3 regions of the Nonomuraea sp. NPDC050227 genome follow, and region 2 is predicted to be linked to each of the others. Evidence: riboswitches for the same ligand, from Rfam matches in the RefSeq annotation. Region 2 holds a riboswitch; each other region holds the start of a gene.
The links. Region 2 has a riboswitch for thiamine pyrophosphate ahead of ACIBK9_RS03935 (purine-cytosine permease family protein). Riboswitches for the same ligand answer to the same signal wherever they lie in the genome.

Region 1 (10,146 bases), on a different contig from region 2:
CGCTCGCCACCGACGACTACGTACGGCTGGCCGCGCCGCGCGTGGCCGCCATCGTGGCGGCGGCGGTGCCGGCCGCCGGTTAGCCACCGGCGGGCGTCCGTGGCAGGGCGGCTGGAGGCCGGCGGGCGTCCGTGGCAGGGCGGCCGGGGGCAGGAGGGGACGGTGAAGGCGGTGGCCTGCGGGAACGTCCCCTAGGCGGAGGTGGCTTTCACGATCGCGAGCGGGCCGGGCGCGTGGTGCAGCATGGCCTGGCTGACCGAGCCGATGAGCATGCCCTTCAGCGTGCCGTGCCCCCGGCTGCCGACGACCAGCAGGTCGGCCCCGGCCGCCACCTCGCGCAGCACCTCGACGGGATGGCCGTGCACGACGTCCTCGATCACCTCCACGCCGGGATGGCATTGGCGGGGTATGGCGAGGAAGGTCCGCAGGGCCTCGCGGGTCTCGCGTTCGACCTCCGGATCGGCGGGCCCGAAGCCCGAGGGACGCGGCCAGGCGAACGCCTCCACCGCGCGCAGCCTGGCGCCGCGCAGCTCGGCCTCGGCGAAGGCGAACTTCAGCGCGCGGAGGCTGCCCTCGGAACGGTCGACGCCGACCACCAGCTCACCGCGCGGAACGGCGGGCGGATCGCGGACCAGGACGACGTCCGTCTGGGCGTGCGCGGCCACCCCGTGGGCGACCGAGCCGAGCAGCAGCCCGCGTACGCCGCCCAGGCCACGACTGCCGACGACGAGCAGGTCGGCCTGCTCGGCGGTCTTGATCAGCGCGGCGCGGGGATCGCCGGGCACGAGTTCCGTGGTCACCTCGGCGCCCAGTTCGCGGGCCCGCCGTTCGGCGGCCGCGAGCACCTCCTTGGCGCCGTCGCGCATCCACTTGCCCACCTCCGCGTACCGGCCGGAGATCGGGCGGCAGACCCAGTCGGGCACCACGTGGGCCACGGTCAGCGACACCCCGCGCAGCACTGCCTCCTTGGCGGCCCAGTCGACGGACAGCAGTCCGGTCGGCGAGCCGTCGACACCTGCGACGATCATGGTCAGGCCACGTAACATTCCACTTCGGCGCGGCGATAGGCCAAGCCCTGTCTGGTGGACTCGTCGATGCACGCGCGCTCGGTCTTGCTGAGGAGCAGTTCGCCGCAGACCGTCACGCCGGAGTACGTCCGGCAGTCGAGTGAACGGTTGCGCCGGCCGATTCGGTAGTTGTCCTTGACCGCCTGCCTGCACTTCTGGCGCAGGGCCGGTGTGTCGGCGTAGCGGCACTGGGCGGTCAGCGTCCGGTATTGCTGCTTGCTCACTTCCTGCTGCTCGATGCCGTCCCCAGAGGCGGCAGCCGGTCCGATCGTGGCGAGAGCCACGATCGCGGCCACAGCGGCGATCTTCATCATAGTTCCCCTGAGGGAGTCCGTACCGCCAGGGGCGATCGCCAAACCTTAGGCTGATCGCCATGCTGACGCTCCGGTACGACGAGCCCGCCCCCCGTTGGGAAGGACACGTCCTTCCGATCGGCAACGGAGCGCTCGGCGCCTGCGTGTTCGGGACGCTTGAGACCGAGCGCGTCCAGCTCAACGAGAAGTCGTTGTGGACCGGCGGTCCGGGTAGCGCGGAGCCCGGTGGATCAGGCAACTGGCCGGCGGACCGTCCCGGCGCTCTGGAGGCGGTGCGACGGGTCATCGACGAGCGGGGTTCGATGGCGCCGGAGGAGGTGGCCGCGATCCTGGGGAACCCGTCCTACCGCACGGTGGGGCACATTCCCGGCTTCGGGGCGTACCAGAACTTCGGCGAGCTGCTGCTCGACGTGACCGGCGGTTTCTCCGGCGGCTACCGGCGCACGCTCGACCTGGAGACGGCGGTGGCCGCCGTGACGTACGAGGACGCCGACGGCGTGGTGCTCACCAGGGAATATTTCGCCTCGTACCCGGCGCACGTCAGCGTCGGCAGGGTGACGGCGGGACTTCCGGGACGGGTGGGGTTCACGTTGCGCTTCGGCACCGCGCATGACGGCGGGGAGGAAGTGACCGCCGAGTCCGGACGGCTGCGCGTCCGTGGCGTGCTCGCCGACAACGGCCTGGTGTACGAGGGCCAGGTCCAGGTGCTGACCGAGGGCGGCACCCGTACGGACGAGGGCGACCGCGTCGTGGTGACGGGCGCCGACAGCGCGGTGTTCGTCTTCTCGGCGGCCACCGACTACGCGCCCGTCCACCCCGGCTACCGCGGCCCGGACGCGGCGGCGCGGGTCACGGCGGCGGTGGACGCGGCGGCGCGCCGGCCGTACGCCGAGCTGCGGGCCGAGCACGAGGCCGACCACCGGGCGCTGTTCGGCCGGGTCCGCCTCGACCTCGGCCAGCGCACGCCCGACCTGCCGACCGACCGCCTGCTGGCCGCCTACGAAGGCGCCGGCACCCCGTCCGACAGAGCCCTGGAGACGCTGTACTTCCAGTACGGCCGGTACCTGCTGATCGCCTCCTCCCGCCCCGGCTCGCTGCCGGCCAACCTCCAGGGGGTGTGGAACGCGTCCAACTCGCCGCCGTGGGAGTCCGACTACCACACCAACATCAACCTGCAGATGAACTACTGGCCGGCCGAGCCGGCGAACCTGGCCGAGACGGCGGTGCCGTACCAGGAGTTCGTGGCGGGGCTGCGCGCGCCCGGACGCGAGACCGCGCGAACGATGTTCGGCTCCGCGGGGTGGGCGGTGCACTCCAACACCAACCCGTTCGGGTTCACGGGGGTGCACGACTGGCCCACGTCGTTCTGGATGCCGGACGCCGCCGGCTGGCTGGTGCGCCAGCTCTACGAGCGTTACCTGTTCGACGGGGACGAGCGCTACCTGCGCGGGCACGCCTATCCGGCGATGCGCGAGGCCGCCGAGTTCTGGCTGGCCAACCTGTGTCCCGACGCGCGCGACGGCAGCCTCGTCGTCTCGCCCGCGTACTCGCCCGAGCACGGTGACTTCACCGCGGGCGCGGCCATGCCGCAGCAGATCGTCCGGGAACTGTTCGCCTGCACGGCCGCGGCCGCGCGCACGCTCGGCGTGGACGCCGAGTTCGCCGGACGGCTGCGCGCGGCGGCCGACCGGCTCGATCCCGGGCTGCGGGTCGGCTCCTGGGGGCAGCTCCAGGAGTGGAAGGCCGACCTCGACGACCCGTCCGACCGGCACCGGCACGTCTCCCAGCTCTACGCCCTGCACCCCGGGACGCAGCTCACCGCCCCCGAGCACCTGGCCGCGGCGCGCACCACCCTCGAAGCGCGCGGCGACGGCGGCACGGGCTGGAGCATGGCCTGGAAGGTCAACTTCTGGGCCCGGCTCAAGGACGGCGACCGCGCCCTGACCATGCTGAGCGGGCAACTGCGCGCCAGCACGCTGCCCAACCTGTGGGACACGCATCCGCCGTTCCAGATCGACGGGAACCTCGGCGCGACCGCCGGGGTGGCCGAGATGCTGCTCCAGAGCCACGCCGGCGTCATCGAGCTGCTGCCCGCGCTGCCGGCCGCCTGGCGCGCGGGCTCGTTCGACGGGCTGCGCGCCCGCGGCGGCTTCACCGTCGGGGTGACCTGGGCGGACGGCGTGCCGGTCGAGGTCAGGCTGTCGTCGGCGCGCGGCGGGACCGCCCGGCTGCGCGGCCCCGGGTTCGCGCTCGACCTGGAGACTAGGGCTGGGGAGAGCTGCGCGCTGTCGCCAGCACGCTGAACCACGTGCGGTGGGTGACGTTCGTCTCGTGCCAGGCGACCGCGAACCCGGCCGCGTCCAGCACCGCGAGCAGGTCGCCCGCGTCGCGGTGGACGAACCAGCGCTCGTACTCCGTCCGGTACGGCACCGGCTCCCAGCCCTCGCCGTCGCCCAGGGCGGTGGTCAGCGCGAGCACCCCGCCGGGGCGCAGCGCCGCGTGCCAGGCGCGCAGCGTCGCCTCGGTCTGCTCGGACGGCACGTGCACGAGGGCCGCGGCCGACCAGACGCCGTCCAGGGACGCCGGCGACAGCGGCGGGCGTCGCAGATCGCCCAGGACGGTGGGCACGCCGTGCCCGGCGGCGAGCCTGGCCATCTCGATCGACAGGTCCACGCCCACGGTGGTCAGGCCGCGTCCGGCGAACCAGGCCGACTCGCGCCCCGGGCCGCATCCCAGGTCGGCGACCGTGGCTCCGGCGGGCAGGGCTGAGGCGAACCGGTCGCGGAAGGCCGCGAACGAGGGGGGCGGTTCGGTGAACTGCTCGTCGAACTGGCGCGCGATGCGGTCGTAGGTGGCGGTCGTGTGCGCAATGGGATCGGACATCCCCTTGATCCTGCCACGCGCGGGGTTATGATCGCGATGACCAACGCGGGAGCCCGGTGCGGACCGGGCTGAGAGGACGGCTGTCAGCCGCCGACCGCCAGAACCTGCTCCGGATAATGCCGGCGAAGGGAGTTTGCGCGATGAGCGACGCGCGCTTTTCCAAGATCTACATCGGTGACCTTCAGGTGCCGATGCGCGAGGTCAGGCTGTCGAACGGCACGTCGGTGCGGCTCTACGACACCTCGGGGCCGTCGCGTACCGACCGCTCGGCGTGGGGGTCGCCGGTCACCCAGCTCGGCGCGGCGCGGCGCGGCGTGGTGACCAAGGAGATGGAGTTCGTGGCCGTCCGGGAGGGGATGACGCCCGAGTTCGTCCGGCAGGAGGTCGCGGCCGGGCGGGCGGTCATCCCCGCCAACGTCAACCATCCGGAGTCCGAGCCGATGGCGATCGGCCGGAACTTCCTGGTCAAGATCAACGCCAACATCGGCAACTCCGCCGTCACCTCCTCGATCGAGGAGGAGGTCGAGAAGATGACCTGGGCCACCCGGTGGGGCGCCGACACCGTCATGGACCTGTCCACCGGGCCGAACATCCACGAGACCCGCGAGCAGATCATCCGCAGCTCGCCCGTCCCGGTCGGGACCGTGCCCATCTACCAGGCGCTGGAGAAGGTGGGCGGGCGGCCCGAGGCGCTGTCGTGGGAGGTCTACCGCGACACCCTGATCGAGCAGTGCGAGCAGGGCGTCGACTACGTGACGGTGCACGCGGGCGTGCGGCTGGCGCACGTCCCGCTGACCGCCCGCCGCAAGACCGGGATCGTCTCGCGCGGGGGCTCGATCATGGCCGCCTGGTGCCTGGCCCACCACCGCGAGAGCTTCCTGTACGAGCACTTCGACGAGATGTGCGCCCTGCTGGCCCGCTACGACGTGACGTTCTCGCTGGGCGACGGGCTGCGCCCCGGCTCGATCGCGGACGCCAACGACGAGGCCCAGTTCGCCGAGCTGCGCACCCTGGGCGAACTGACCAAGATCGCGCACGCGCACGACGTGCAGGTCATGATCGAGGGCCCCGGCCACGTGCCCATGCACAAGATCAAGGAGAACGTCGACCTGCAGCGCGAGCTCTGCGACGACGTGCCCTTCTACACCCTCGGCCCGCTCGTCACCGACATCGCCCCTGGCTACGACCACATCACCTCGGGCATCGGCGCCGCCATGATCGCCTGGTACGGCACCGCCATGCTCTGCTACGTCACCCCCAAGGAGCACCTCGGCCTGCCCAACCGCGACGACGTCAAGACCGGCGTGATCACCTACAAGATCGCGGCGCACGCGGCGGACCTGGCCAAAGGACACCCGCAGGCCCAGGCGTGGGACGACGCCCTGTCGGACGCCCGGTTCGAGTTCCGCTGGGAGGACCAGTTCGACCTGTCGCTCGACCCGGACACCGCCCGCGCCTTCCACGACGAGACCCTGCCGGCCGCGCCCGCCAAGACCGCGCACTTCTGCTCGATGTGCGGCCCGAAGTTCTGCTCGATGAAGCTCAGCCACGAGGTGCGGGCGGGCATGGCCGACAAGGCGGCCGAGTTCCTCGGGAAGGGCGGCTCGATCTACCTCTGACCTGCGCGGTCAGCCAGGGAGCGTCTCGCCGCCGATCGGGGCCAGCACCTCGCCCGTGTAGTACGAGGACAGCCGGTCGGCGGCGAAGAACACGTACGAAGGGGCGATCTCGTCGGGGTCGGCGGCCCGCTTCATCGGCACCTGCGCGCCGAACTTCGCCACCTTCTCCTCCGGCATCGTGGCCGGGATCAGCGGCGTCCAGACCGGGCCGGGGGCGACGGCGTTGATCCTGATGCCGCGCTCGACCAGGTTCTGGGCCATCGAGTAGGTGAAGGCGTTGATCGCGCCCTTCGTCGCGGCGTAGTCGATGAGGGTCTTGTTGCCGCGCAGGCCGTTGATCGAGGAGGTGTTCACGATCGCGCTGCCCTCCCGCAGGTGCGGCAGCGCGGCCTTGGTGACGCGGTAGTAGCTGTGGATGTTGACCGCGAACGTGTGCTCCCACTGCTCGTCCGTCAGCTCCTCCAGGGAGTCGACCGGCGCCTGGTAGGCCACGTTGTTGACCAGGACGTCCAGGCCGCCCAGCTCGGAGACCGCCTGCTCCACGACCGTCGCGCAGTGGTCGCGGTCGCCCAGGTCGCCGGGCAGCAGCACGCACCGCCGTCCCTCCTGCTCGACCAGGCCGCGGGTGTGGTTGGCGTCGTCGTGCTCGTCGAGGTAGGCGATGGCGACGTCCGCGCCCTCCTTGGCGAACGCCACCGCCACCGCCCGGCCGATGCCCGAGTCGCCACCGGTGATCAGCGCCTTCTTGCCCGCCAGCAGGTCCCTGCCCTCGTAGCCGCGCATCTCGTCACGCGGCTCGGGGGACATCTCGTCCGTACGGCCCGGGTACCGCTGGCTCTGGGGTGGTGGTGTCTCCGACATGTCCGGCGATCTTCCCCTGACGGGGTATCGGTAACGTCATGCTTCGCCCAGATCACCCCTGCCCGAAGAGCCGCGGCGGTCAGCCGGCGATGGCCGCGCGCCGGAACAGGTCCGCGGGCATCTCCTCGTCCAGCCTCCAGGTGACGGCCATCGGGCGTTCGCCCTTGTGCTCGACGTAGCGGGCGGTGCCGTGGAAGACGTACGGCTCGGGGTGGCGAAGGTCGTTCTCCGTGCGTTCCCTGGTGAACAGCAGGACGTGGCTGCCGGTGTGCTCGTGCCTCTGGTAGCGCAGGCCGGTGGCCGACGCTGCACCGGTCCGGTTCTGGGACTCCCAGTGAAACAGCTCCGGGGTCAGGGCGTAGTCCCGGTACATGGTCTGCGGGGAGAACTCCTTCTCGTTCTTGCGCAGGGTGACGAAGAGAGCGTCGCAGCGGGTGGCCGGGCACCACGCCACGCCCTCCCGCATGGTGGCGGGCACGGAACCGCCGAGGCTCGCCCAGCCCAGAGCGGCCAGGACCTCGTCGGCCGAGTAGTGGCCGTTGAGGACCAGCGGCACGCCGGCGAGCGTCGCGGGAAGCGGCTTGGTCACATGGCGCGGGCGCTCCACGCCGTGGGCGAGGACATCCAGGATCTCCCCGCACAGGTCCGGCTCGGCCCGCAACCGGTCCAGGCCCTCGTCGTAGGTGGCGAAGCCGCCGCCGTCCCGCCAGAAGGAGAAGAACAACATGCGGGCGAACGCCTGTGTGGTCGGCGGGCAGTCGTCGTAGCGGGGCCCGTCGGGACGCAGCAGGCCGGCGTAGGCCGCGGCCCGCGGGCGGTCGTCGACGTGGAGCAGCGCGCGGATCCGGCGGCCCAGCGCGTTCTCCAGCGGGGAGGCGGGGGCGGTGACCAGGCCGGAGCGGCGCAGCAGGTCGGTCCAGTAGCGGCGGTTGCGGTACAGGTCGTCGATGTCGCGGCCACTCACCTCCAGGTACTTCACGAGCGATGTCTCGGCGAGCGACCGGATCTCCTGCGTGACCATGGTGACCGTCGCGCTCAGATGGATCCGCAGCTCGTCGAGCAGGCGGTCTTTGGTGACCCGGTCCAGGACGATCTGCGAGCCCGACGGCAGGAGCGGGAAGTCGTTCTTGACCTGTGTCTCCAGCCGCCCTCGGACGAAGCCGGTGAGCGCCTGGAACCGGTTGCCGAAGCGGTACTCCTTGCGGTGCTGGCCGACGAAGTCGAGGACGGTCAGCACGTCCTTGTCGGGCGTGCGGCGCAGGCCGCGGCCGAGCTGCTGCAGGAAGACGGTGGCGCTCTCGGTCGGGCGCAGCAGGAGCAGGGTGTTGACGTCGGGCACGTCGAGGCCCTCGTTGAACAGGTCCACGGCGAACAGGAAGGCGACCCTCCCCTCGCGCAGGGCCTTCAGCGCGTCCTTGCGCGACAGGTCGTCGGTGCCGCTGTCCACCGCCCGCGAGGGCAGCCCCGCCTTGGTGAAGAAGTCGGCCATGAAGCGCGCGTGTCCCACCGAGACGCAGAATCCGAGTCCGCGCACCGCCGCCAGGTCGCTGACCTTGTCCAGGAGCGCGTTGAACACCAGCCGCGCCCGCGCGGTGTCGCCGGTGAGGACGTTGTCCAGCGACGCCAGGTCGTAGGAGCCGCGCGACCACTTCACCGTGCTGAGGTCGGTCTCGTCGTTGATGCCGAAATAGTGGAACGGGCAGAGCAGGTCGGCGTCGAGGGCGTCCCACAGGCGCAGCTCCGAGGCGATGCGCCCGTCGAAGAACTCGTCCTGCACCCAGGTGCCGTCCGCGCGTTCGGGGGTGGCGGTCAGGCCCAGGAGCTCCTTGGGCCGGAGACGGCCGATGACCTGGCGGTACGTGCGGGCAGCCGCATGATGGAACTCGTCGATGACGACCACGTCGAAACGGTCGGGGGCGAAGGTGTCGATGATCCTGCTGAGGGACTGGACCGAGGCGAAGACGTGCTGCCACTGCCGGGAACGTTCGTCGCCGACGTGCAGCTCGCCGAAGTCCGGCACGGCCAGAACCTGCCGGTAGGTGTGCATGGCCTGGGCCAGGATCTCCCGGCGGTGCGCCACGAACAGCAGGGTCGGCCGGCGACCGAGACGCCGTTGCAGGTTGCGGTAGTCGAACGCGGCGACGACGGTCTTGCCCGTGCCGGTCGCGGCCACCAGCAGGTTCCGGTGCCGGTCGTGGACGGTCCGTTCGACATCGAGGTCCTCCAGCATCTCCCGCTGGTGCGGGAAGGGATGCGGGACCAGGGCCGGGATGTCGAAGATCCGTTCACCGCTCTGCGACCGGGACAGCGCCTCGTCCAGCCGGCCGCCGTCCGTCTCCGGGTCGTACGGCTCGAACTCGGGACGGTTCCAGTAGGAGTCGAAGGTCGCCTCGAACTTGTCCAGCAGCCGGGGCGTCGTCACCGACGACAGACGCACGTTCCATTCCAGCCCGTCGAGCAGGGCCGCCCGGGACAGGTTCGAGCTGCCGACGTACGCGGTGTCGAAGCCCGTACGGCGGCGCAACAGCCACGCCTTGGCGTGCAGCCGGGTCGAGTTCTGCTCGTAACTGACGCGGACCTCGGCGCCGAAGTCGCGGACCAGCCGGTCGAGCGCCCGGCGTTCGGTCGCGCCCAGGTAGGTCGTGGTGATGACCCGCACCGGCACGCCGCGCCGCCCCAGCTCGGCCAGCGGACGTTCGAGGATGCGCAGCCCCGACCACTTGACGAACGCGCACAGCAGGTCGACCCGGTCGGCGCTGGCCAGCTCCGTGGCCAGCTCGTGGGCCAGGTTGGGATCCTCGCGGGCGTTGGTGAGCAGGGCCGCCTCGGAGAGCGACGTCAGCGGCCTGGCGGGGGCGGCCGCGCCGGGTTCGTTCCGGACGACGGACAGCAGGCGGGCGGGCCCGTCGGAGACGACCTCCGCCTCAGCGTCAGCGAGCAGGGCGAGCAGCCGGTTGGCCAGCCGCACCTGCTCCTCCGGGTCCTTGAGCGCGGCGAACGCCCGGGTGGCCGTCTCGCCGAGGAACCGGCCCAGCAGGTGGCTGACCTCCTCCTTGTCGACGGGGGAGATCTCGACGAGGTGATCCGCGTCCCGCCAGCCGGCCGCGCGCTCCTGGAGTCTGCGGGTGAGCAGCGAGTCGTACAGGCCGGGGACGGGGGTGTCGGGCACGGGTCGCTGCCTCCTGTTTCCTGGCGCCTGGGCCTTGATCCTGGATCGGGAGGATCAGCGTAGATCGGGCGCCGGCGGGGGCGCAGGTGATCAGGTGAGCTTGAGGAGGCCGGCGTCCACCACGCGGCGGCCGAAGGGGCGGGCCAGGGTGGCGAGGCGTTCGCAGTCGGGTTCGCCCAGGGCGCCGTAGGCGGGCATGGCCAGGGTGTCGGTGCGGGTTTCGAGGTGGTGGC
Region 2 (10,146 bases):
TTCTCCGGTGATGGCAACGAGTGCGCACCCGGCATGTGATCGAGTCGAGACCTTGAGCTCCACATGGGCAGGCTAGCGGCGCGGAGGCTTCCGGTCACGTTGTCACGCCGAGAGGGGAACGACAGGTTTTTGTCCTCCGTTTGGGCTCCATCAAAACGGAGAGTACGCGAAGCTTGACAGCGTGACACCGGAACCGGCAACGCTTCATGGAGAAGGAGGGGCTGTGGCCCGCCCCATGGGCCTCGTATCGATGAATGCAGAGAAACCTGAAGATCCACAGCGTCAGGGGCTCCGGGAACGTCTGGAGACCATCCTCATCCGCACAGAAAAGGCCACGTCATGGCATGACGAAGCAGCGCGCCTGCGCAGTCTGCTGAACCACGAGGGCTACGTCCCGATCCGCACCAGGCTGGCGAGCGAAGACCTCGACTTCCTGGCCGGCTCCCGCGCCGACCTGCTCAGGTTCGCCGAGCTCGGGCTGCGGCTGCTCGACCTGCACCAGCCGCGCGACGCGGGTGGCATCACGAGCGACACCGCCAACCCGATCCTGCGGTGCCGGAGCTGCATGTGGCGCTGGCCCTGCCCGACATTCCGGGCGATGTCGGAGTCGTTCGGGCAACGCGACACCGCGCTCCCCGAACCCGCCTGACCCGGGCGCCCAGACCCGGGCGACCCACGATCGAGGAAGCGAGACCACAGCGGAAGATCGAGGCAGGACACCGTGCGGGAACGTCAACTTCCAGACACCAGGGGCAACCGGATCTCGAACCGGCACCCCGGTCCTTCGTTGACCACCCCGATCATCCCATCATGCGCCTCGACGATCCCCTGGGCGATCGCCAGCCCGAGCCCGGCGCCGCCGTCGGCGGTGGGCGTACGCGCGGCCTCCCCCCGGAACGCCACCTCGAACACCCGAGGCAGATCCTCCTCGGGAATCCCCCCGCAACCGTCGGCCACCGAGAGGCAGGCCATCCCCTGCTCGTCCACCCCCGCCCGCAGCACCACGGCCCGTTCCGACGGCGTGTGCCGGATGGCGTTGACGACCAGGTTCCGCAGGGCCCGGCCCAGCGCCGCCGCGTCGGCCTCCACGGGCACGGCCCCCGCCGCCTCCGCCGTGAGCACCACCCCCTTGGCCCTGGCCAGCGGCTCGACCCCGGCCAGCGTGTCCGCGACGAGGTCGGCGAGCCCGATCCTGGCCCGCGAGAGCCGCAACGCGCCCGCGTGGATGCGCGACAGCTCGAACAGGTCGTCCACCATGGCCGAGAGCCGTTCGACCTCCAGCTTGATCTGGCCGTGGTAGCGCGCGACCGTCTCGTGGTCGGCCACCACCCCGTCCTCCAGGGCCTCGGCCATGGCCCGCAGGCCGGCGAGCGGCGTGCGCAGGTCGTGGCTCACCCAGGCGACCAGTTCCCGGCGCGCGCCTTCGAGCGCGCGTTCCCGCGCGTACGCCTCCTCAAGGGTGCTCGCGATCTCCTGGAGCTCGGCCGGCAACCCCAGCGGCGCCCTGAACGGCACGTCGCGCACGGCCGCCACCAGCCGCCTGCTCTCCCCCACCACCCGCCTGGCCAGCACGAACGCGACCCCGAGCCCCACCAGGCCGCCCACCGCGACCACGCTGAGCACGAAGTCCTTGACCGCCCCCTCGATGATCATCTTCATGGTGATGGCGACCACGCCCGCCAGCGTCGCCGCCACGGCGACCACCACCACGACGGCCAGCATCACCCCGATCGACCTGGTCCGCAGCCGTCCCATGGCCCATACGCCGGCGGCGGCGACCAGCAGCCCCAGCCCCGCCGAGACGGCCACGACCATGGGCAGCTCGCTCACCGACACCATGGGATCGGGAGGCGTCACCCCGCGCTCTCCTGCGGCTCGTACCGGTAGCCGACACCCCAGACCGTGACGATCCGCCGCGGCTCGGTCGGGTCCGCCTCGACCTTCTCCCGCAGCCGCCGCACGTGCACGGTCACGGTCGAGGAGTCGCCGAACGACCATCCCCACACCTGGTCGAGCAGCGCCGACCTGCTGAACGCCTGCCGCGGGTTGCGCATGAGGTAGGCCAGCAGGTCGAACTCCCTGGCCGTCAGCATCACCTGCGCGCCGCCGAGCCGCACCTCGTGGGCGCCGACGTCCACGACGAGGTCGCCGTCGCGCAGCACGCCGGTGCCGGCCGTGACCGACGCCCCCCGCGCCCGGCGCAGCACCGACTGCACGCGCAAGGCCAGCTCCCGGGGGCTGAACGGCTTCGTCACGTAGTCGTCGGCCCCGGTCTCCAGGCCCACCACCCGGTCGATCTCCTCGCCGAGCGCGGTCAGCATGATCACCGGGACCGGCCACCGCTCCCTGAGCTTCCTGCACACCTGGAGCCCGTCGATCCTGGGCAGCATCAGGTCGAGCACCATGAGGTCGGGCGGGTCGGCCAGGGCCCTGCGCAGCGCCTCGGCGCCGTCGCCCACGCACTCCACCTCGTGCCCGTCGCGCTCCAGATAGCGCGCCACGACCTCGGACACGGTCGGATCGTCGTCGACCACCAGGATGCGGGTGTTCACCGTCTCACCGTACGGCTGAGCCCCACGTGGCGGACATGGTGGCGGACATGGACGTCACAGGTTCGTAAGCCTCGCGGATCATGCTCGCAGGACGTACGGTGGCCTCATGAGTAGAGTCGTGATGCTCGTTTTAGGGACCCTTCTCGGTCTCTTCGTGCTGTTCAACTTCCTCCTGCCCCTGCTGGCAGGTCTGTTCAAGTTCGCCCTGATCGTCGGGGTCGTCGGCCTGATCGTCTTCATCACCGTCACCGTCGTCGGTAAGTCCCGTTCGTCGCAGTGACGTCGCTTCTGTTCGATCCGTGGCTGGTGGGGATCACCATGATGGCGATCCTCCTGCTGGCCACGTGGGCGGCCACGTTGCCGCCCGTCCTCGGCGGTGAGTCTCCCGGCTTCCCGCTGACCTACGCGCGCCGCACGGCCTTCCAGCGGCTGCGCGATCCCGACGCGGCCGGACGCCCGCGTCCACGAGCGCCTTAGGCGAGCCCCGCTTCCGTCAAAGCGGGGCTCATCGTCATGGGTGAGCCCTGATCCGTCGTCATGTCTGAAGGGCTCATGATCGATTCACTTGTCACGTTCGTCATCGGCGTGTCCGGCGGCCATGCCGCGCTCGCCATCGTGCTGTTCACCCTCGCCGTACGCCTGGTCCTGCTGCCGCTCAACGTCCGGCAGGCGCGGGCCGGCCAGGTCCGGCAGCGGCTCGCGCCCAAGTTGCAGGAGCTGCGCAAGCGCCATGGGCGCGATCCCGAGCGGCTGTCCCAGGAGCTGACCGCTCTGTACGCCCGGGAGGGCACGTCGCCGTTCGCGGGGATCTTGCCGATGCTGGCGCAATTGCCGTTCCTGTGGCTGATGTTCAGGGTGGCCACGCACCCGACGGCACTGGCCGGTCACACTCTGTTCGGGGCGCCGCTGGGCCAGCAGCTCGCGGGCGTGGTGGCCAATTTCGGACTGATCAGTTGGCCGGTTTCGGTCTTTGTCATCGTGATCGCGGGGCTCGTGCTGCTGGCATGGCTGTCGGCACGCTCGATCAAGGTGTCGGAGGAGCAGCCGGAGTTGCTGCGCAAGGTCATGCCGCTGTTGCCGTACGGCTCCGCGCTGGCCGTGCTCGTGCTCCCCCTTGCGGCCGGCCTGTACCTCCTGGTCTCCACGGCGTGGGCCGTCACCGAACGGGCCGTACTGGCGGCCAGGACCGCCTAACCGGCCTCCTTCAGGGCCGCGACCTGCCCGTTCACCGCCGCCCCGTTGGGTGCGGGCAGGATGGCCCACACCGTCGTCGTGTCACCGTCGTGACGAACCCCCCAGCTCTCAGCCACGTATTCGACGATCCCCAGCCCCCGGCCCCCGAGCGAAGACAGGGTCGGGCGGCCCGCCCGCGGCTCCGTCGCCGCACCCCCGTCGCTGACCGCCACCTCTATGTGATCGTCGCTACGCATCCAGGCGACCCTCACCATGCCTGAAGGCAGCGGATGCGCGTGCCGCAGCGCGTTGCTCAGCAACTCGCTCACCACCAGCACCGCATCGTCGATCGCGGCGGTGTAGACCCCACAATCCTGCAGGTCAGTGCTCAGACGCTGGCGGGCGACGGCGACGCTGGACGGCGCGTACGGCAGCAGCACCACGCTTGACACACCCACCTCCCCGTTCCCTGTGCCCCCCGCGGGAACACTCCCCGGTACGACCGAAATGCCCCGTTAGCCAATCGCAGAAACCGCATCTCGATCACAGCTTGTACACATTGGACGATAGATCAGCTCAACTGTGACCACCTCGTTACCGCATCGGTGTGTCGGATCGGATAGGGGAAGCGCGCCTCAGGATCAACCGCATCCTCGTACCCCCTCCGGGCCTCGGTTGAGCACTCACTTCTCCCCCCTGTGCCCTGGCCAGACTGCGCACGATGTAGAGCCCGAGCCCCACTCCACCAAAGCGTCTCCGGTCCCCGCTGTCCACCTGGACGAAGCGCTCAAAGATCCGTTCGCGGTCAGGCGGTGGGATTCCGACCCCCTCGTCATCCACCACTACGACCACGCCGTCGTCTTCGGGCCAAGCTTCAACACAGATCAATCCACCCATTGGGGAATATTTAAACGCGTTCTCCAGCAATTGCCCCAAAACGATGTCGGTTGCCAGGGCGTCACCCAGCACCGGCGGCAATTCGTCCGGGATGCGTACTTCGACGCGGTGGCGGTCGGACAACGCGGGGAGGCCGAGCGTGGCCGCGTGGATCCGGGCCGCTAGGTCGAACGCCTCGATCCGCACGGCCAGCTCGTCCGCGCCCGCCCTGGCTCCCAGCAGCAGGTGGTCCATGAGCTGGCCCAGCGATCCGGCCCGCTCGGCGATCGTGTGCACGGCCGAGCGGCGTTCCGCGTCGCTCATCTTGTCCCAGCGCGCGTCGAGCGTGCCGGCGAACCCGCGCACGATCGTGATCGGCGTGCGCAGCTCGTGGCTGGTGGTGGCCAGGAAGAGGTCCTTGGCCTCCTCCAGCTCCTTGGCCTGGGTGACGTCGCGGAAGTCGATGACGATCTCGCCGGTCTCCTCGATGCGCGCGCTCACCACGTCCAGCCAGCGCCCGTTCTCCAGCTGGAAGGTGAGCTTCTCGCCGGGGCTGGGCAGCGGGAACGGCGGCGGGCCGCCGAGCACCGCGTCGGCGGGGAAGGCGGTCAGCTCGGCCGCGGCGGGGTTCCAGCGCACGACCCGGCCGGCGTCGTCCAGCACGGCGATGCCGTCGGCGCTGGCGTCGAACACGGCCCGCTCGTGCGCCCGCTGCCGCACCGCCTCCTGGTAGGCCACCGCGTTGCCGACCGCGATGCCGGCGTGCCCGGCCAGCAGTTCGAGCAGCTCCAGCTCCAGGTGGCCGGGGGCGGGCCCGGCGAACAACGCGTAAAGGGCCCCGTAGGGGCGGCCGCCGACCGCGGCCAGGCCGAGCGCGATCGTGTGCAGCCCGTTGAGCCTGGCCCACACCAGGTCGCCGAGCCCCTGGGACTCCAGCATGACGGTCTTGCCCGTCCGTAAGAGCTTGTCCACCAGGCTCGTCCGCAGGCCGGTGGTGGTGCCCCTGAGCGTCTCCGGCAGCCGGTACGTGCTGACCAGCCGCAGCCGCTCGCCCTCGATCAGCACGAACCCGCCCGCGTCCGCGCCCGTCAGCTCGGTGAGGCTGGCCGAGATGCGGTCGAGCACGGCCGGCAGCTCCAGCTCGGAGTTGATGTCGCCGACCACGTCGGTGAGCCGGCGCACCAGCCTGGCCCGGCGTTCCATGCGCAGCCCGGCGACCTCGTCGGCCCGCGCGGGATGGTGGGCCAGGACGTAGCCGACCACGGAGTTGCCCATGCGCAGGGCGTTGATGTCCACCCGCAGGTCGAGCGGCCTGCCGTCCTTGTGGACGCGCTTGGTGCGCAGCGACACCTGGCCCCCGGTGCGGACGCGCTCCAGCACCGCGTTGTGCTCGGCGGCCAGCTCGTCGGGGACGATCGGCGCCCGGCGACCCAGCATCTCGGCCGCCGTCCAGCCGAACAGGTGCTCGGCCGCCGCGTTCCAGACCAGCACGCTCTGGTCGCGGTCGAGCGCCACCACGGCGTTGGGGGACCCGGCGAGCACGGCGCGAGCGATCTCCTCGTCACTCCCGACCCATGCGTATCCCACACCTCCATAGTGCACGTGGCGTGGTGGGTCTGACGGGCGATCCGTCCGATACGCTGCGCTCACGAAGATTCCGGTGGCTGAAACGGGTGAGCGGCATGTCGAGCAGCGACCTCGATGCCCTGCTGAGAGTGACCTCCAGCACCTACAAGGGCGAGGGGCCGCCACACATCGCGTTCGGCACCTACGACGGCGCCGTGGGCAGGCTGGTGCTCGCGGTGACCGGCAAGGGCATCGCGGCCTGCAGTTTCGAGGCCGAGAACACCGTGTTCGAGCGGGTGGCCAAGGAGGTCGGCACGTTCATCGGGCCCGACGCCCGCCGCCTCGACCCGGTGCGCCGGGAGCTCGACGCGTACTTCTCCGGCCGGCTGCGCACCTTCGCCACGCCGGTGGACCTCGCGCTGGCCACACCGTTCGCCCGTACCGTGCTGCAGAAGACCATGGCGGTGCCCTACGGCACGACCACGACGTACGAGGAGATCGGCGCGAGCATCGGACGGCCGCGCGCCCTTCGCGCGGTCGGCAACGCGATCGGCGCCAACCCGGTGTGCGTGATCGTGCCCTGTCATCGGGTGGTCCGTGAGGACGGCGAGCTCGGCGACTACGCCGGAGGCGTGGCCGCCAAGCAGCACCTGCTCAACGTCGAACGCCGGGTCTCAGCGGGCCGCTGAGCGACGCCGGCCGAGCACGCCGATGATCAGCGTCACCAGGGCCGCGACCAGCGCGCCGCCGAGCGCGCCGTTCATCCACGGCTCCCGCGTGAAGCCGACGGCCTCGCGGGCGGACGCCCAGAAGTCGTCCCAGCCGGCGACCGTGGGCGTCGAGGTGGTGAACCAGTAGGCGGCGAAGCCCAGCGCCCACGGCAGCAGCATCAGCCAGCGCGAGGGCGCGTCCTCGGCGGTGTTCCAGCGGGCCGCGCCGCCGAGCACGAAGTAGTCGACGGCCAGCACCGCGAACATCGGCACGAACACCGCGCCGATCACCCCGAGGAACGCGCCGTAGGAGGTGACGTCCACGACCAGGGCGATCGCGGTGGTGAGCACGCCGATCGCGGTCGAGACGATCCGCCGGTCCACCTTCGGCATCAGGTTCTGCAGCGAGACGGTGGTGGAGTAGACGTTGGCGAAGGACTGGTCGGTCTCGCGCAGCACCAGGATGCCGAAGAACAGCGCGCCCAGCGGCGCCGCGACGAACGGCTGGAACACGACCATGCCGTCGGCCTGGACCGCCTGGGCGCCCGCGATGGCCACCGCGTACACGCCGAGGGCCAGGCAGGCCACCTGGGCGACGGTGTAGCCGCCGACGACGCCGGTGAAGGCGGCCCGGCTGGAACGCGAGTGCCTGGCGAAGTCGGCGGCCATCGGCACCCACGACACCGACAGGGCGATGACGTAGTCGACGGCCGGGGCGAAGGCCGTCCAGGACCCGCCCGTGTACGTCGGCGCCTCGCCCAGGAACGACACGGTGAACCAGATCAGCGACACGATCACGCCGGCGGTCACGTACCGGCGCAGCAGCCGGATCGACCCGAGCGGCCAGACGGCGAGCGCGGTGGTCAGCACCCCCGCCACCACCACCCACACCTGGTACGGGACGCTTCCGAAGATCGCGTTCGCGGCCTTGGCGATCACCCAGAGCTCGAAGGCCCCCCAGCCGAGCATCTGCACGATGTTCAGCACGGACGGGACGTACGACATCTTCGCCCCGAACAGCCCGCGCAGCAGCACCATCGCCGGCCGCCCGGTCTGCGTGCCGGGAATGGCCGACAGGCCGACCATGGCCGTGCCGATGAGGCTGCCGACCACGGCGGCCGTGAGCGCGGCCACGAGGCTGAGCGGCGCGTTGCCCAGAGGATCGATCAGGACGAGCGCGCCGGAGAAGCCGAGGAGGCTGACACCGAGGTTGGCCCAGAGCGCGCCCTGGTCGAGGACGCCGAGGGTCTTGGGGGGCGCGCCGTCAAGGGTCAGCGGAACTTCGTCGACGACATGCGTCATCGCACACTCCCTACGCCGGCATTACCCGGACAGGTTCAGGCGGTCGGCAGCGGCTGTGTTGCTGCCCTCTCAGCCCGGCACCCCGAGCTCCCGCGACTATGCAGTTGGCGCCCTCATCATGCCTCAATGGCGGCGGAACCGCCACAGTGGGGCATTCAGGCCACGAAAGGATCCTGCCCGGTCTCGCTGACCATCGGACGGCGCGCGAACTCCCACGACTGCATGCCGCCGCCCACGTTGACGGCGTCGCGCCCGAGCTGGTTGAGCCACGCCGTGACCTGCATCGACCGGCCGCCGACCCGGCACACCACGTAGACGGTGCGGTCGGCGGGCACCTCCTCGACCCGGCCCTGGATCTGCGACATGGGGATGTGCACGGCCTCGGGGGCGTGGCCGGCCAGCCACTCGTCCTGCTCGCGGACGTCGAGCAGGTAGGCGTCGTCGGGAACGGCGGTGACGTCGATCTCTGGAACGGTCATGCCTCCATCATCCCGCGCCCGGGACCCTACTTGAGCAGGCGCGACATCCGCCGGTCGGCCAGCGGCTTCCCGCCCGTCTGGCAGGTCGGGCAGTACTGGAGCGCGGAGTCGGCGAAGGACACCTCGCGGATCGTGTCGCCGCACACGTCGCACGGCTGGCCGGCCCGGTTGTGCACGCGCAGCCCGGACTTCTTCTCCGCCTTGAGGTCTTTGGCGGCCAGCCCGTGCGCCCGTTCGACGGCGTCGCGCAACGTCGTCACGATGGCCTCGTGCAGGTCGGCGATCTGGGCGTCGGTCAGCGTCGCGGCGATCTTGAACGGCGACATCCTCGCCGCGTGCAGCACCTCGTCGGAGTAGGCGTTGCCGATGCCCGCGATCACCTTCTGGTCGCGCAGCAGCCCCTTGATCTGGGTGCGGTTGCCGCCCACGATGCGCTTGAGCGCCTCGACGGTGAAGGCGTCGTCGAGCGGGTCGGGGCCCAGCGCGGCGACGCCGGGCACGTCCTCCGGCTTGTCGGTGACGTAGACGGCCAGCCGTTTCTGCGTGCCGGCCTCGGTCAGCTCGAAGCCGGGGGCCAGGCCGTCGTCGTCCGGCGCCAGCCGTACGCGTACGGCCAGCGGCCCCTTGCCCGGCCGCACCGGCCGCGCGCCGGTCAGGTCGTCGCGCCAGCGCAGCCAGCCGGCGCGGGCCAGATGGATGATCAGGTGCAGGCCGTCGCAGTCGAGGTCGAGGAACTTGCCGTGCCTCGACACGTTCGTGACGGTGAGCCCGCCGAGCGCGGTGACCGGCGGGTCGAACGTCTTGAGCGCCTGGAAGCCGACGACGTCGACGCCGGCGATCGAACGGCCGACCGCCCGCTCGCGCAGGAAGTTGGTGAGCGACTCCACCTCGGGAAGTTCCGGCATGCCCCCAGGGTATGGCGCGCACCGGACCGGCACGCGACTACGGCACGTCCCAGAAGGCGAGCTCGTGTGCCATGCCCTCGGCGAACAGCGCCTCCGCCCGCACGGGGTCGGGGTCGGCCTCGTCGATCATCTGCCCGATCCGTACGGTCAGCGCCGCGAACGCGGGGTCGGCGTAGGTGTCCACCCAGGCCCGGTACCGCGGCTCGGCGGGCGGGTTCTCGGCGAGAATCTTCCCAAGACTCGAATATCCCCACATACACGGATAAAGCGCGGCCAACCCCTCCCCGTACGACCCCGCCGCCTCCAGCAGGAACGCCGTGTACGCCACACACGCCGGCCCCTTCACCGCGTTGTCCAGATCGGCCCCGAACTCCGCCGACAACGACCGATGCAGCCGCAGCTCGTCGTGGTACGTCGCGTACGCCAGATCCACCAGGTCTCCCAGATGCCCGTCCGGCGCCTGCCAGGCCAGCCTGGAGAACACCCGCACATAGTCGAGCAGGTACAGGTAGTCCTGCTCCAGCCAGGACCGGAAGACCGGCTCCGGCAGGTCGCCGCGCCCGATGCCGGCCACCGTGGGATG
Region 3 (10,146 bases), on a different contig from region 2:
GCCTGCGGGTTCGACCGCGTCACCGTGGAGGTCGCCGGGCCCACCGGCGAACGCGTGAGCGCGGCGTACGCCTGGCGGGCGGCCGGCGGCACGCCGACGGCCGTGGTCGAGCTGGCCGAGGCGTCGGGGCTGCGGCGGCTGCCCGCCGGGCCGGCCCCCTTGACCGCCACCTCCTACGGCACCGGAGAGCTGATCGCCGACGCCCTGCGCAGGGGCGCCCGGCGGGTCGTCCTCGGGCTCGGCGGCAGCGCGTCCACCGACGGGGGAGCGGGCATGGTCCGGGCGCTGGGCGCCCGCCTGCTCGACGGCGAGGGCGCCGAGCTGCCCGACGGCGGCGCCGCGCTGCGCGGGCTGGCCCGCATCGACCTGTCCGGGTTCGCCGACGTCTCCGGGGTGGAGTTCGTGGTGGCGAGCGACGTGGACAACCCCCTGCTCGGCCCGCACGGGGCCGCCGCCGTCTACGGGCCGCAGAAGGGCGCGACCCCCGAGGACGTCAAGGTGCTGGAGGCGGGCCTGTCCCGGCTGGCCGCCGTCGCCACCCAGACCCACGGCCTGGTCGGCGCCGTCGAGCACGACGACACCCCGCGTGCCATGGGCGTGGCCGGAGCCCCCGGGGCGGGCGCGGCGGGCGGCGTCGGGTTCGCGGCGCTGGCCTTCCTCCACGCCGAGCTGCGGCCCGGCATCGAATACCTGCTCGACCTGCTCGGCTTCGGCGCGCTCGTCCAGGGCGCGCGGCTGGTGATCACCGGCGAGGGCTCGCTCGACGAGCAGTCCCTGCGCGGCAAGGCGCCGATCGGCGTGGCCCAGGCCGCGGCCAGGGCGGGCGTGCCGGTGGTCGCGGTCTGCGGACGGCGCACCCTCGGCGACACCGAGCTCAAGGACGCCGGCATCGAGGCCGCCTACGCCCTGACCGACCTGGAGCCGGACCCGGCCCGGTGCATGGCCGAGGCCGGCCCGCTCCTGGAACGCCTGGCCGCCCGGGTGGCCGCCGAGCATCTGGAGGGCAGATGACCGTTCACGACCTCGTCGTCCGCTCCCGCAGGGTGGTCACGCCCGAGGGGGAGCGGGCCGCGGCCGTGGCCGTACGGGGCGAACGCGTCCACGCCCTGTACGACTACGCCGAGCCCCTCGACGCCGCCGAGGACATCGACCTGCGCGACCTGCCCCTGCTCCCCGGCCTGGTGGACACGCACGTGCACGTCAACGAGCCGGGCCGGACCCATTGGGAGGGCTTCGCCTCGGCCACCAGGGCGGCCGCCGCGGGCGGCGTGACCACGATCGTGGACATGCCGCTCAACTCCCTGCCTCCGACCGTCAGCGTGGAGGCGCTGGAGGCCAAGCTGCGGGCCGCCCGCGGGCAGTGCCACGTGGACGTGGCGTTCTGGGGCGGCGCGGTCCCCGGCAACCTCAAGGAGCTGCGGCCGCTGCACGAGCGCGGCGTCCGGGGCTTCAAGTGCTTCATGTCCCCGTCGGGCGTCGAGGAGTTCCCGCCGCTCGCCACGGCCGAGCTGCGGGCGGTGCTGACCGAGGTCGCCGGGTTCGGCGGGCTCGTCGTGGTGCACGCCGAGGACCCCGAGCTGCTGGCCGAGCCGGGCGGGCCGACGTACCGGGAGTTCCTGGAGTCGCGGCCGGGAGCCGCCGAGCGCAGCGCGGTCGCGCGGGTCGTCGCGCTGGCCGCCGAGACCGGCGCGCGCGTGCACATCCTGCACGTCTCCAGCGCCGAATGCCTCGACGTGCTGGCGCGGGCCCAGGCCGACGGGGTGGCGGTCACGGCCGAGACCTGCCCCCACTACCTGACGCTGGAGGCCGAGCAGGTGCCCGAGGGGCGCACGGCGTACAAGTGCTGCCCGCCCATCCGCTCGCGGGCCAACCGCGAGCTGCTGTGGGACGGCCTGGCCCGCGGCGTGCTGAGCAGCGTCGTCTCCGACCACTCGCCCTCGCCCGCCGACCTGAAGGTGCCCGACTTCGCCGCCGCCTGGGGCGGTGTCGCCTCCCTCCAGCTCGGCCTGTCCGCGGTCTGGACGGAGGCCGCCCGGCGCGGCCACACCCTCGCCGACGTCGTCCGCTGGATGTCGGCCGCGCCCGCCGAGACGGCCCGGCTCCCCGGCAAGGGCGCGATCCGCCCCGGCGGCGACGCCGACCTGGTCGCCTTCGACCCCGACGCCGACAACCCGGTGGACGCCGCCCGCCTGCACCACCGCAACCCCGTCACCCCCTACCACGGCCGCGTGCTCAAGGGCGCGGTCCTGACCACCTGGCTGCGCGGCCGTCCCGTGGACGGCGAGCCGCACGGCCGCCTCATCCTCGGGGAGCAGTAGATGCCCGGCTTCACCGCCCTGCCCGACCTGGCCCTGCGCACCCTCGGCGGCGCGGTCGTGGCGGCCAGCGACGAGTCCTTCGCCGAGAAGGAGAGCCTGATCAGGCCGGGCCGCCCCGGCTTCCGCGCCGAGACGTTCGGCAACAAGGGCCAGGTCTACGACGGCTGGGAGACCCGCCGCCGCCGCACCCCCGGCCACGACTGGGCGCTGGTGCGGCTGGGCCTGCCGGGCGCGATCCGCGGCGTGGTGATCGACACGGCCTGGTTCAAGGGCAACTACCCGCCGTACGCCTCGGTCGAGGCCGCCGCCGTGCCCGGCCATCCCTCGCCCGCCGAGCTGGCCGCCGCCGACTGGACGGAGATCGTCCCGAGGACGGCGCTCAAGGGCGACGCCGAGCACCACGTCGAGGTCACCGGGGACGACACCCGCTACACCCACGTACGCCTGAACATGTACCCCGACGGCGGCATCGCCCGTCTGCGCGTGCACGGCGAGGTGCGCCCCGACCTGTCCGTCTACGAGGGGCTGAGCCTCGACCTGGCCGCCCTCCAGAACGGCGGCCTGGTCACCGCCTGCTCCGACGAGTTCTACTCCGCGCCGAACAACGTCATCGCCCCCGGCCTGGCCCGCCACCAGGCGGAGGGCTGGGAGACCGCGCGCCGCCGCGGGCCGGGCAACGACTGGCTGCTCATCCGCCTGGCCGGGCCGGGCCTGGTGCGCCTGGCCGAGATCGACACCACGAACCTGATCTTCAACGCCCCCGGCCACGTCGCGCTCACCGGGCTGTCCGGCGGGCGCGAGGTCACGCTGCTGCCGAAGACCCGGTTGCAGCCCGACACGCCCCACCGCTTCCGGCTCGGCCACCCCGAACCGGTCACCCACGTACGGGTCGACATCTACCCCGACGGCGGGCTGGCCAGGGTGCGCCTGCACGGGCACCTGGCCTGACCCGGCGCGCTACTGCCAGAGGAAGACGGTCGCGCCGGGCGGCCGCTCACTGTTCGGTAACGGCCGCTGGTACTGCACGACGCCGCCGTTGGCCAGCCGCTGGACCCGTACGTGGAAGCCCAGCGACTCCAGCTCCGACTTGGCGTCCTTGACGTTCTTGCCGATGACCGCAGGCACCAGGCGGAACTCCTGGTCGTCGCGGGCCTCGTTGTCGCCCTTGAACCAGTCCCAGAAGTCGGTCTGGCAGCGCGCCACCGTGATCATCGCGGGGGTGCCCTTGTCGACCTCGGACTTGGCCTTCGGCGCCTGGGCGATGACCGTGCACGGCTCGGCGTCGTCGTCGACCTCGTTGACCTGCACCGCGAAGCCCTGGCCGCCGAGGTAGGCGGCGGCCTCGTCCTTCGGCATGCCGGTCACGTCGGGCATCACCATGCCGGCGCTCACGAAGATGCCGACCTTCGCGCCCTCCTTGACCTTCTCGCCGGCCTCGGGGGAGCTGCGGATCACCTTGTTCCGCTCGACCTCGCCGTTGGGCAGGCGCTTGACGCTGCCCACGGTGAGCCCGGCCTCGGCGATCTTGACGCGGGCCTCGTCGCTGGTCAGGCCCCTGACGCTGGGGACGATCACCCGCTTGGGGCCGAGCGAGGGCACCAGCGTGATCGTGCTGCCGCTCTCCACCTCGGTCTTGCCCTCGGGGTCGGTACGCAGCACCAGCCCCTCGGCGGTGTCCTCGTTGTACTCGCCGGCGACCTTGTTGACCTTGAAGCCCTTGCTCGTGGCGGCGCGCTCGGCGACCACCACGTTCTGGCCGACGAGGTCGGGCACCTGCACGTACTGGGTCTGGGAGAAGTACCAGCCGGTCACCGCCACCGCGACGACCATGACCGCGGCGAGCAGGACCAGGAACCAGTTGGGCCTGAACGAACGCCTGGACGGCGGCGGCGACACCGGCGGCGTCACCTCGGCGCGCGGCTGGATCAGCGTGTGCGCCGGCGCGGCCAGCGGCATCGACGGGGCGCCCGCGCCGCTCGGCCGCGGCGGCATCGACTGGTTGAACACGGCCGTCATGGCCGGCGGGGTGCTCAGCCGGGGCAGCATCCGGTGGGCGTCGACCGCCTCGACCAGCATCGCCGTGGCGTCGGCCGGGCGGTCGTGGGGCTCGCGGGCCGTGGCGTGCCCGACCAGCGTGTCGATCAGCGGCGGCACCTCGGGCACCAGCGACGACGGCGGCGGCACCGTGTCGTGCACGTGCCGGTAGGCCACCGACATCGGCGTCTCGCCGTCGTAGGGCTGCTGCCCGGTCACCAGCTCGAACAGCATGATGCCGGCGGCGTAGACGTCGCTGCGCACGTCGGCGCCGCCGGTGGTGACCTGCTCGGGCGACATGTAGCCGATCGTGCCGATCATCACGCCGGTACGGGTCTGGTTGGTCGCCTCGATCGCCCTGGCCAGCCCGAAGTCGACGACCTTGACCCGGCCGTCGTCGGTCATCAGCACGTTCTCGGGCTTCACGTCGCGGTGGACCATCCCGGCCTGGTGGGCCGCGCCCAGGGCGGCCAGCACCGGGATCATGATCTCCAGCGCCTCGCGGGCGGGCAGCCTGCCGCGCTCGCGCAGGATGTCGCGCAGCGTGCGGCCCGGCACGTACTCCATCGACAGGTAGACGACGTCGGTGTCGGTGCCCTGGTCGAAGACGTGCACCACGTTGGGGTGGGACAGGCTGGCCACCGACTTGGCCTCGCCGATGAACCTGCGGACGAACGCCGGGTCCTCGGCGAGCGAGCGGTGCATGACCTTCAACGCGACAGTGCGATCCAGCCGGACGTCGAGCGCCAGGTAGACGGTCGCCATACCGCCCCGGGCGATCCGGCTCTCGATGCGGTAACGCCCATCGAGGAGCCGCCCGACCAGGGGGTCCGCAGTCGTCTTATCCACCACCCCCCTGAGTTTACGGGCGTTTTGCCACCGGCAGGGCCCACGCGCCCGAAACCGATGCGGAGACGTTCCCGCGAGAGCGGCCCCGACCGGCGGAAGGGCCGGCGCGAGCCGGTCCCTCCGGCAGTCTCGGAGGGGGATCTCCAGGGGATCACCAGGTCGTCTCCGGGGCGTCTCCGGGGCCGTCTCGCGCGGGCGTCTCCGGGCCGTCTCCCGGGGGCGTCCCCGGGGTGTCTCCGGGGTGTCTCCGGCCGTCTCCTGGGCGTCTCTGGGGCGCCTTTAGGGGGTCGTCGGTGAGGACGCCTCGGCGTAGCGCCGGCGCGGGATCCGGCCCGCCTGCCGAGCCTGGCGTCCGGCCGCCACGGCCGCCCTCATCGCCGAGGCCATGAGCTCGGGCCGCTGCGCCCGGGTGACCGCCGTGGCCAGCAGCACCGCGTCGCAGCCCAGCTCCATGGCCAGGGCGGCGTCGCTGGCCGTGCCGATGCCGGCGTCGAGGATCACCGGCACCCCGGCGGACTCCACGATGAGCTCGATGTTGTGCGGGTTCCTGATCCCGAGCCCCGAGCCGATCGGCGCGCCCAAGGGCATCACCGCCGCGCAGCCGGCCTGCTCCAGCCGCCGCGCCAGCGCCGGGTCGTCGCCGATGTACGGCAGCACCACGAACCCGTCGGCCACCAGCCGCTCGGCGGCGTCGAACGTCTCGATCGGGTCGGGCAGCAGCGTGCGCTCGTCGGCGATGACCTCAAGCTTGACCCAGTTCGTCCCCAGGGCCTCGCGGGCCAGCCGGGCCGTCAGCACGGCCTCGCCCGCGGTGAAGCAGCCCGCGGTGTTCGGCAGCACCTTGATGTCGCGGCGGCGCAGCACGTCCAGGACCGAGCCGCGGGCGCCCGGGTCGAGCCGCCGCATGGCCACCGTGGTCAGCTCGGTGCCCGAGGCGACCAGGGCCTGGTCGAGCACCTCCAGGGAGGGCGCGCCGCCGGTGCCCATGATGAGCCGGGAGGCGAACTTCTCCCCGGCGATGATCAGCTCATCCACCCTGCACCGCCGTCAGAACCTCGACGCGGTCGCGGTCGCCGAGCGCCGTCGTCTCCCACGAGCTCCGCGTCACCACCTCGTCGTTCACGGCCACGGCCACGCCGGTGGTGGCGGTGGTCAGCGTCCGTACGGCCTGGGCCACGGTGGTGCCGTCGGCCACCTCGTGCGCGGCGCCGTTGATCGTCACAATCATGAAATATCCCGAAATCTCGCGGGCGAGCACAGCGCGGCGAGCTCGCCCTCCTCACCCGTCAGAATCCCCGCGCCCGTCGAAACCCCCGCCACCCGAGCCGCCGCCTGGGCCGCCGGCTGCGTGCCTGTCTGCACCGCCGCCTGGGCCGCGGCCTGTGTGCCTGTCTGGGCCGTTGTCGGGGCCGCCGTCGGGGGCCTCGACGTCGCGGACGGGGGCGTCGTGGACGGTGTCAGCACCGCCGACGTGACCAGGGCCGCCGTCAGGGGGGCCAGCAGCACCCCGCCCCGATGGTGGCCGGTCGCCAGCACCAGCCCCGGGACCTCGCCCGCCCCGATGATCGGCAGGTTGTCGGGGGTGCCCGGACGCAGCCCGGCGACCACGTCGGCGACCTCCAGCTCGGTGACGCCCGGCACCAGCTCCCTGGCGTCGCGCAGCAGCTCGTAGAGCCCGCCCGCGGTCACCCGGGTGTCGAACCCCAGCTCCTCCTGGGTCGCCCCGAGCACCAGCTCGCCGTCGCCCCTGGGGACGAGGTAGACGGGCGCGCCGTGCACCATCCCGCGTACGCACCGGCCGAGCAGCGGCTGCGGCGAGCGCAACCGCATGATCTGCCCCTTGACCGGCCGGACGGGCACGTCGGCCAGCTCCCCGCTCCACGCCCCGGCGGCCAGCACCACCCGCTCGGCCGCGATCTCCGGCACCGCCGGCTCAGGCTGACCGAGCACGGCCTCAAGCCGCACCCCTGTCACAGCACCTGTCACGGCTCCCGCCACAGGTCCTGCCGCACCGCCTGCCCCAGCACCGATCCCAGCGCCGGTCCTAGAGCTGATCCCACCGCCGGTCAGAGCGCCGGTGCCAGAGCTGGTCCCAGCGCCTGTCGCGGCGCCCGGAGCGGCGTCGCCGTCGCGCAGCAGGCCGGTCACCCGCGCCCGCACCACGGGCACGCCCAGCCGGTCGAGCGCGGCCAGCAGCGCCGCCGTGACCCGGCGCGGATCGACCCAGGCGTCACCGGGGGCCAGCAGCCCGCCGCGCACCGAAGGGGCCAGCATGGGCTCCAGACGCCGGCACTCGCGCCCGGTCAGCCGCTCGACCCGCAGCCCCAGCTTGTCCATGAACGCCGCCAGGTCGTCGAGCGCCGCGAGGTCGTCGGCCCCGAAGGCGACGTCGAGCGTGCCGTCGGCGCGCAGGTCGAGCGCACGACCAGCGGCCCCCTCCGGCCCGATCACCCCGAACGCGCCCCCGAACGCCTCCCCGGCCCTCGCCCCGGCCCCGCCACCGGGACCGCCGCTCAGCCCCGTGCCGAGACCCGCCCCAGAGCCCGCACCGAGATCGGGGCCGAGGCCCGCGTCGGCGGCCAGTTCGGCGGCGAAGGACGGCCATCGGCTCAGCGAGGCGGCCCCCAGCCGCAGCAAAGGCTCCTCGGTGTAGGCGACCTCGCTGACGGGCGCCAGCATCCCGGCCGCCGCGTAGGACGCCCCGCGCCCCGGGGCCGGATCGACCACCGTGACGGGCAGCCCCTCGCGGGCCAGCCGCCAGGCGATCGACAACCCGACGACGCCGCCGCCCACGATCACATTCATCCGCGCTCCCTTCGCCGGCATGATCCGGATCAGGTGTCTTGCGGTCGAAGGCCCGCTCAAGCCTTCCTCTCAGCCCGGTGACGGCCGGACTCCCGCGCGTCTTGCGCCTCCAGCCTACGGCCTCGGCGCGACGTGCCGGCACCGCCCCCGTTATGGTCATGAACGTGAACCATGTCGTAGTGGTGGGAGCGGGCCTGGCCGGGCTGCGCAGCGCGGAGGCGCTGCGCGGGCGCGGCTTCACCGGACGGATCACGCTGATCGGCCAGGAGCGCCATCGGCCCTACGACCGTCCGCCGTTGTCCAAGGCCGTGCTGTCCGGCGCGGCCGACTCCAGCTTCCTGGAGGCCGACCTCGACGCGCTGGAGGTCGACTTCTGGCCAGGGGTCACCGCCAAGGCCCTGCGCGAGGGCGTCGTGGAGACGACCGAGGGCGAGCTCGGCTACGACGGCCTCGTGATCGCCACCGGCACCGAGCCGATCACCGTGCCCGGCGACGGCCCCCAGCACGTCCTGCGCACCCTCGACGACGCCCACGAGCTGCGCGCCGGGCTCGTGGCCGGAGCCCATGTGGCGATCATCGGCGCCGGCTGGATCGGCGCCGAGGTCGCCACCGCCGCCCGCAAGGCCGGCTGCTCGGTGACCGTGATCGAGGCCGGCCCCGCCCCGCTGGCCAACGCCGTGGGCCCGGAGATCGGCGCCCGCACGCGACACTGGTACGACGGCATCGACCTGCGCCTGAACACCATGGTCGACGAGGTGGACGAGGGCGGCGTGCGGCTGGTGGGCGGCGAGTTCGTCCAGGCGCACGTGGTCGTCACGGGCATCGGCGTGCGCCCGGCCGTCGAGTGGCTGGCCGGCTCCGACATCGACCTGCACAACGGCGTCGTCACCGACGAGCACCTGCGCACGTCCATGCCGAACGTGGTCGCCGCCGGCGACTGCGCGGCCTGGTGGTCGCGCCGCTACGGCGTCCGGCTGCGCGTCGAGCACTGGGACACCGCGCTCGGCTCGCCCGAGGTCGCCGCCGCGACCCTGCTGGGGGAGGAGGCCGTCTACGACCCGGCCCCCTACTTCTGGTCCGAGCAGTTCGGCCACATGGTCCAGTACATCGGCCACCACCCCTCCGGCGACCGCCTGCTCTACCGGGGCGAGCCCGAGGGCAAGTGGTCGGCCGTCTGGCTGACGTCCGGCGACACCCTCGCCGCCGTGCTCGCCGTCGACCGGCCCCGGGACTACGTGCAGGGCCGTAGGATCATCGAAGGCGGGCATCGCCTCGACACAGAACGCCTGGTAGATCCAGAGGTCCCCCTACGGGATTGTGTTGTTTGAGCAAGGACGGCATGTGGTAGTTGTGGTTTCGTGACGCTTTCTGTTGCACAGATCGACCGGGAGACCGACCAGCTCGTCGACGAGTGGCTCACTCTCCCCGAAGTGGCCTCACGCCTCGACCTCTCGATCGGGCGGGCCAAGCAACTCCTCAAGGACCACAAGCTGCTCGGCGTGCGCCGTGGCGGCGGCGGGCCACAGGTTCCCGCGGTGTTCCTCGACGGGAAGGACGTGATGAAGGGCCTGCCCGGCACACTGACCGTGTTGCAGGACGCCGGCTACGACGACATCGAGTCGTTGCGCTGGCTCTTCACCCCAGACGAGTCCCTGCCGGGGTCGCCCATCGAGGCGATCAAGGCCGGCCGTCACACGGAGGTCAAGCGGCGTGCCCAGGCCCTCGCTTTCTGAGGCCCGCCTCTATCTCTGCACCGACGGCCGCCGCGACCGCGGCGACCTGGCAGAGTTCCTCGACTCGGTGCTGGCCGGCGGCGTGGACATCATCCAGCTGCGGGAGAAGGGCCTGGAGGCACGCGAAGAACTCGCGCTCCTGGAAGTCTTCCGCGACGCCTGCGACCGGCACGGCAAGCTGCTGGCCGTCAACGACCGGGCGGACATCGCCTTCGCCGCCCGGCCCGACGTGCTCCACCTGGGGCAGGACGACCTTCCCGTGACGGTCGCGCGAGAGATGCTCGGCGACGACATCGTCATCGGCCGGTCCACCCACTCCGTCGCCGAGGCGTCCGCCGCGGCCGTGGAGGAGGGCGTCGACTACTTCTGCTGCGGCCCGATCTGGCCCACGCCGACCAAGCCGGGCC

Region 1: linked by a shared signal. The riboswitch ahead of thiC (phosphomethylpyrimidine synthase ThiC) and the one ahead of ACIBK9_RS03935 (purine-cytosine permease family protein) in region 2 are both predicted to bind thiamine pyrophosphate.
Region 3: linked by a shared signal. The riboswitch ahead of ACIBK9_RS30025 (FAD-dependent oxidoreductase) and the one ahead of ACIBK9_RS03935 (purine-cytosine permease family protein) in region 2 are both predicted to bind thiamine pyrophosphate.

The regions. Positions count from the first base shown of each region.
Region 1 is NZ_JBITJF010000009.1:2,418-12,563, forward strand. Features, by position in the region: gene ACIBK9_RS31300 (YbaK/EbsC family protein) at 1-83, shown strand, start outside; gene ACIBK9_RS31305 (universal stress protein) at 192-1,028, opposite strand; gene ACIBK9_RS31310 (hypothetical protein) at 1,031-1,381, opposite strand; gene ACIBK9_RS31315 (glycosyl hydrolase family 95 catalytic domain-containing protein) at 1,441-3,684, shown strand; gene ACIBK9_RS31320 (class I SAM-dependent methyltransferase) at 3,644-4,264, opposite strand; TPP riboswitch at 4,300-4,412, shown strand; gene thiC (phosphomethylpyrimidine synthase ThiC) at 4,405-5,883, shown strand; gene ACIBK9_RS31330 (SDR family oxidoreductase) at 5,893-6,744, opposite strand; gene ACIBK9_RS31335 (DUF3427 domain-containing protein) at 6,824-9,913, opposite strand; gene ACIBK9_RS31340 (hypothetical protein) at 10,004-10,146, opposite strand, start outside.
Region 2 is NZ_JBITJF010000001.1:721,913-732,058, forward strand. Features, by position in the region: gene ACIBK9_RS03885 (STAS domain-containing protein) at 1-63, opposite strand, end outside; gene ACIBK9_RS03890 (hypothetical protein) at 224-649, shown strand; gene ACIBK9_RS03895 (HAMP domain-containing sensor histidine kinase) at 733-1,857, opposite strand; gene ACIBK9_RS03900 (response regulator transcription factor) at 1,854-2,552, opposite strand; gene ACIBK9_RS03905 (hypothetical protein) at 2,659-2,832, shown strand; gene ACIBK9_RS03910 (DUF6412 domain-containing protein) at 2,829-3,029, shown strand; gene ACIBK9_RS03915 (YidC/Oxa1 family membrane protein insertase) at 3,105-3,746, shown strand; gene ACIBK9_RS03920 (ATP-binding protein) at 3,743-4,168, opposite strand; gene ACIBK9_RS03925 (ATP-binding protein) at 4,320-6,188, opposite strand; gene ACIBK9_RS03930 (methylated-DNA--[protein]-cysteine S-methyltransferase) at 6,284-6,856, shown strand; gene ACIBK9_RS03935 (purine-cytosine permease family protein) at 6,842-8,179, opposite strand; TPP riboswitch at 8,170-8,283, opposite strand; gene ACIBK9_RS03940 (rhodanese-like domain-containing protein) at 8,335-8,658, opposite strand; gene ACIBK9_RS03945 (Fpg/Nei family DNA glycosylase) at 8,685-9,563, opposite strand; gene ACIBK9_RS03950 (TenA family protein) at 9,601-10,146, opposite strand, start outside.
Region 3 is NZ_JBITJF010000008.1:220,393-230,538, reverse strand. Features, by position in the region: gene ACIBK9_RS30055 (glycerate kinase) at 1-1,011, shown strand, start outside; gene allB (allantoinase AllB) at 1,008-2,318, shown strand; gene alc (allantoicase) at 2,319-3,266, shown strand; gene pknB (Stk1 family PASTA domain-containing Ser/Thr kinase) at 3,276-5,201, opposite strand; gene ACIBK9_RS30035 (thiazole synthase) at 5,481-6,236, opposite strand; gene thiS (sulfur carrier protein ThiS) at 6,229-6,429, opposite strand; gene ACIBK9_RS30025 (FAD-dependent oxidoreductase) at 6,426-8,006, opposite strand; TPP riboswitch at 7,996-8,112, opposite strand; gene ACIBK9_RS30020 (FAD-dependent oxidoreductase) at 8,165-9,334, shown strand; gene ACIBK9_RS30015 (Rv2175c family DNA-binding protein) at 9,365-9,739, shown strand; gene thiE (thiamine phosphate synthase) at 9,717-10,146, shown strand, end outside.